DNA from 2 places in the Rhodoferax sp. P2_H8_2 genome. Region 1 is predicted to be linked to the other one. Evidence: predicted binding sites of a transcription regulator. Region 1 holds the regulator's gene; the other holds the start of a gene.

Region 1 (2,455 bases):
ACAATATCTACGCGTGGCCATTCGGCTGTCACGTTGACTGGAATGGTGAAACGCATAGCTGGCAACGAACGCTCCCAAGCCCGCACTTGCCGCACCCGCCCTTCTTCGACATAGGCCAATGGCCCCGCGTCACCCGAATCAAACGCATTCAATCGGTAGGGATGCACCTTCTGCACATCGCGCGCGCCGTGCACCGTGCCAGCACACACAACCAGCACCCCCGCCGCCCCGGCGGCTCGGGCAACAGCCACGGCATCCAACAGGTTTTGTGGACCATCAGGCGAATGGGCACTGGCAGGCCGCATGGCGCAGGTCAGCACCACGACTTTCTGCGCCAACAAATCCGCGGGAAGCACACTGGCTAAAAAGAACGCCGTTTCCTCCAAAGTGTCGGTCCCATGGGTAATGACCACGGAACGGACATCGTGCGAGGCCAGATGTTCAGAGACGCGCTGTGCCAGTCGGCGCCAATCGCCGAACTCCATGTCCTTGCTGTCGACGTTGGCCACCTGCTCACAATGCAAGGTATCCCCTGATAGAGCCGCCTGCAAGCCTGGAACCCGCCCCAGAACTTGGGTCAGGTCCAGTTGGCCCGACTTGTAGCCGACGTTGTCCCCAGCTTCGGTTGCGGTGCCGGCAATCGTGCCTCCCATCCCCAAAAAAACGACTTTCAATGACATTTTTGAGCTACCCACTTGCAAAAATAATTTAACTGGTTAAAAATACAGTTACTGGATGTGATAACAGTGTTTCCAATCTGCCAGAGCCGACCCAACCTAAGGAGTCACCATGCTAGAGAGCCCCAAACTGACCGCCAGGCAACAACAGATTCTGGACCTGATCCAGAGTGCCATTGCGCGCACCGGAGCGCCTCCTACACGCGCCGAAATCGCCAATGAGCTCGGTTTCAAGTCCGCCAATGCCGCTGAAGAGCATTTGCAGGCCTTGGCACGTAAGGGCGTGATCGAGCTGGTCAGCGGCACCTCTCGGGGCATCCGGCTGCGCAGTGACACCTTGCGCTCCATCCATGAATCTCGCATCAAACAATTTTCCCTGCCTTTGCCTGGCTTGGCCCAACTGGCTCTGCCGCTGATTGGGCGCGTTGCTGCAGGTTCGCCCATTCTCGCGCAGGAACATGTGGACCAGACCTACTATGTCGAAAACAGCTTGTTCCAGCGCAAGCCGGACTACCTGCTGAAGGTGCGCGGCATGTCCATGCGCGACGCTGGCATCATGGATGGCGATCTGCTGGCGGTGCAGGCCACCAAAGACGCGAAAAATGGCCAGATTGTTGTAGCCCGGTTAGGTGAGGAAGTCACCGTCAAACGCTTTCGGCGCAACAAGCACCTGATTGAACTGCACCCCGAAAACCCGGATTACCAAACCATCGTGGTCGAGCCCGGCGAGCCCTTCGAGATCGAAGGCCTCGCTGTAGGCCTGATTCGCAACACGATGCTGATGTGAAAGACCCCCTGCCATGAACGCCATGAATCTTGCCCTCTATGCCCTGCGCCGTGTGTCCGCTGGTTTCCAGGTGATGACGCGCGCGCTGCTGGATTCTTCAGCTAGCCACGGGGCGGTGTGCCTGCCGATTCAGCGCATACGCGTAAATCCTGCTCCGTTTGCACTCCCAAAGCGCACATCTCCTGCCAGCGACGCCTCCATCAAGCCCTTGCGTGTATTGCGCGTGATGGAACCCGGTCAGCAACGCACCTGTGTAGGCAGGATGGTCATCTCCGGCCGCATGGCCGATGTCTGCGCCGAGTTGGATCGCCTCGCCGCCTGCGAAGCTGCAATGTCCTGACACATATTCAGCGGGCCACGTCTGCCTGACAGGGCACAATGGCACGCATGAATATTGTGATTCTTGATGACTACCAGGATGCTGTACGCAAACTGGAGTGTGCCTCCAGGCTGGAGGCCTACCAAGCCAAGGTTTACACCAATACCGTCAAGGGATTGGGCCAGTTATCGATACGTTTGAAGGATGCAGACATTGTTGTTCTGATCCGGGAACGCACCCACATCACCCGGCAGCTGATTGAAAAGCTGCCTAAACTCAAACTCATTTCCCAGACGGGTCGCGCAGGCAGCCACATTGATGTAAATGCCTGTACCGAGCGTGGCATTGCTGTTGCCGAAGGCATAGGCTCACCGGTAGCACCGGCTGAGTTGACTTGGGCCTTGGTTCTTGCGGGTATGCGCCGTTTGCCCCATTACATCGGGAATCTCAAGCATGGCGTCTGGCAGCAAGCAGGCTTAAAGGCCGGCTCCATGCCCGCCAATTTTGGACTGGGCAATGTGCTCCAAGGCAAGACCATCGGTATCTGGGGTTATGGAAAGATCGGGCAGCTGGTTGCGGGCTATGGCCGCGCCTTTGGCATGCGGGTCCTCATCTGGGGCAGTGAGGCATCGCGCGAGAAGGCGCAGCAGGATGGCTACGAAGCCGCGGCCA
Region 2 (2,455 bases), on a different contig from region 1:
GTGAATGACGGACTCCACCACACGGGTTTCGTTGATGAAATCCTTGGCTGCCAACGTGTCCAGCACCTTGGCGAGTTGGCCGGGCTCTTCCTCGAATTTCGCCAGCTTGCGCTCCAACTCGGCACGCGAGTGCTCGCGGCCGCTGAGCAGGCGCAAAGCCCGGCCCGTGAGGGACAACGACGTAGTGGCCATTTACTGAACCCTCAAGCTGCCCGCGGAATGCTATTGTTTTAATAGCTGCTTACGCACATTCCACGGGCGCTGGAGGCACTTTTTACTCTGATTTTTCAGCCTTGTCGGCCTTCTTGCTCTTGGCAGCCTTGATTTCCGGCTCCGCCACTGGCAGCAGTGGGATGCCCAGCGAATCGCGCACCTTGTTTTCGATCTCGATCGACAAGTCGGGGTTTTCGCGCAGGAATTCGCGGGCGTTGTCACGGCCCTGGCCGATCTTCTCGCCCTGGTAAGCGTACCAGGCACCGGACTTTTCCAGGATACCGGCGGTCACACCCATGTCGATGATTTCGCCATGGCGGCTGATGCCCTCGCCGAACAAAATGTCGAACTCCGCCGTCTTGAACGGAGGCGCGACCTTGTTCTTAACCACCTTGACCTTGGTCTCGTTGCCGATGGCCTCTTCGCCTTTCTTGATGGTGCCGGTGCGGCGGATGTCCAGGCGGACCGAGGCGTAGAACTTCAGCGCATTACCGCCGGTCGTTGTTTCGGGGCTGCCGAACATCACGCCGATCTTCATGCGAATCTGGTTGATGAAGATCACCGTGCAGTTGGTCTTCTTGATGTGAGCGGTCAGCTTGCGCAGCGCCTGGCTCATCAGACGCGCTTGCAGGCCGGGCAAAGAGTCACCCATCTCGCCTTCAAGTTCGGCCTTGGGGGTCAGCGCCGCCACCGAGTCCACGATGATCAGATCAACCGCGCCGGAGCGCACCAGGCTGTCGACGATTTCCAGCGCCTGCTCGCCGGTATCGGGCTGGCTGATCAGCAGGTCCTGCAGGTTCACGCCCAGCTTTTGCGCGTACTGGATGTCCAGTGCGTGCTCGGCGTCGACGAAGGCGCATTGGCCGCCTTGCTTTTGCATTTCGGCGACGACTTGCAATGTCAGCGTGGTCTTGCCGGACGACTCAGGTCCGTAGATTTCAACGACGCGACCGCGTGGCAGACCGCCGACGCCCAGCGCAATGTCCAGCCCCAAGGAACCGGTGGAAACCACCTGGATGTCTTCAATCACCTCGCCTTCACCCAGGCGCATGATGGTGCCTTTGCCGAATTGCTTTTCGATCTGGGCCAGGGCCACTTGCAGTGCCTTGGCTTTCTCGCTGTTGGCGCCATTCGTGTTGTTGGGGTTCTTGACCGGTGCGTCCATGGAAATCTCCTTAAAAATCAAACAATTGGGTGGCATTCGTGCATCTGGCCAAACCACTGCGTTTTGCTACAGGCTGGATGCTTGAACAGTAGTTTAAGCGCATTGATTGAAATGCGTAAATACATTTTTTAGTCAGTTTGTATTACTATTTACGAAATGTCCGAAACCCCTAATTCCGCTCCCGAGCCGTGGCGCAGCAACCACCTCGGCCACTGGTTGCGTCTGGCGCTGGAGCGCTTTGACGGTCGAGTGATGGAACTGATGGCCCACCACCCTGGCGTTCCGCTGGGCCTGTCCAATCTGGCGGCACGCGGGCAGGTCGGCGCAGCGCATATCCACATCACGCGCCATCTGCCTCAAGGCGGCGCACGCCTGACCGCGTTGGCGCAAGCAGCTGGCATGACAAAGCAGGCCATGGGCACGCTGGTCAACCAGTGCGAGGCCTGGGGCATGGTGAGCCGCGAGGACGATCCACTAGATGCGCGCGCCAAGCGCGTGATGTTCACCGCCACCGGCTTGGCGTGGTTGACCGCGTACCAAGACGCAGTGGCGCAGGCCGAAGACGAACTACGCGCCGCCGTCAGCCCCGAAGTAGCCACGGTCGTGGCTTTGGGGCTGGAAGCCTACAGTGGACAGTAAGGCCTCCGAAAAAGTGCAGGCCTAGAATGACAGACACAGCGCTGGCAACAGCGCACACGAGGAGACAGACATGCGGATTTTGATTGCCGAAGATGACCAGGTGTTGGCCGATGGCCTCTTGCGGGCCCTGCGCAGCGCGGGTGCGGCAGTGGACCACGTCGCCAGCGGCACCGAGGCCGACGCGGCACTGATGACCAACACCGAGTTCGATCTGTTGATCCTCGATCTGGGCCTGCCCAAGATGCACGGTCTGGAAGTGCTGAAGAAACTGCGCGGACGCGGTTCCTCATTGCCGGTACTGATCCTCACCGCGGCCGACAGCGTGGACGAGCGCGTCAAAGGACTGGACTACGGCGCCGATGACTACATGGCCAAACCCTTCAGCCTGCAGGAACTCGAAGCCCGCGTGCGCGCACTGGTACGCCGCGGCATGGGCGC

The links. Region 1 encodes LexA, which represses DNA repair genes until DNA is damaged. Its sites were predicted from a motif close to ACTGTATNNNNATACAGT; they were not measured.
Region 2: recA (recombinase RecA) is a predicted target of LexA. The motif match lies at 1,451-1,468, and genes of this name have one in related genera.

What each region holds. Positions count from the first base shown of each region.
Region 1 is NZ_JBFUFW010000005.1:283,931-286,385, reverse strand. Features, by position in the region: gene AC1DV6_RS11770 (asparaginase) at 1-680, opposite strand, end outside; gene lexA (transcriptional repressor LexA) at 790-1,464, shown strand; gene AC1DV6_RS11760 (hypothetical protein) at 1,487-1,804, shown strand; gene AC1DV6_RS11755 (D-2-hydroxyacid dehydrogenase family protein) at 1,852-2,455, shown strand, end outside.
Region 2 is NZ_JBFUFW010000003.1:153,813-156,267, forward strand. Features, by position in the region: gene recX (recombination regulator RecX) at 1-192, opposite strand, end outside; gene recA (recombinase RecA) at 275-1,378, opposite strand; gene AC1DV6_RS06385 (MarR family winged helix-turn-helix transcriptional regulator) at 1,535-2,017, shown strand; gene AC1DV6_RS06390 (response regulator) at 2,088-2,455, shown strand, end outside.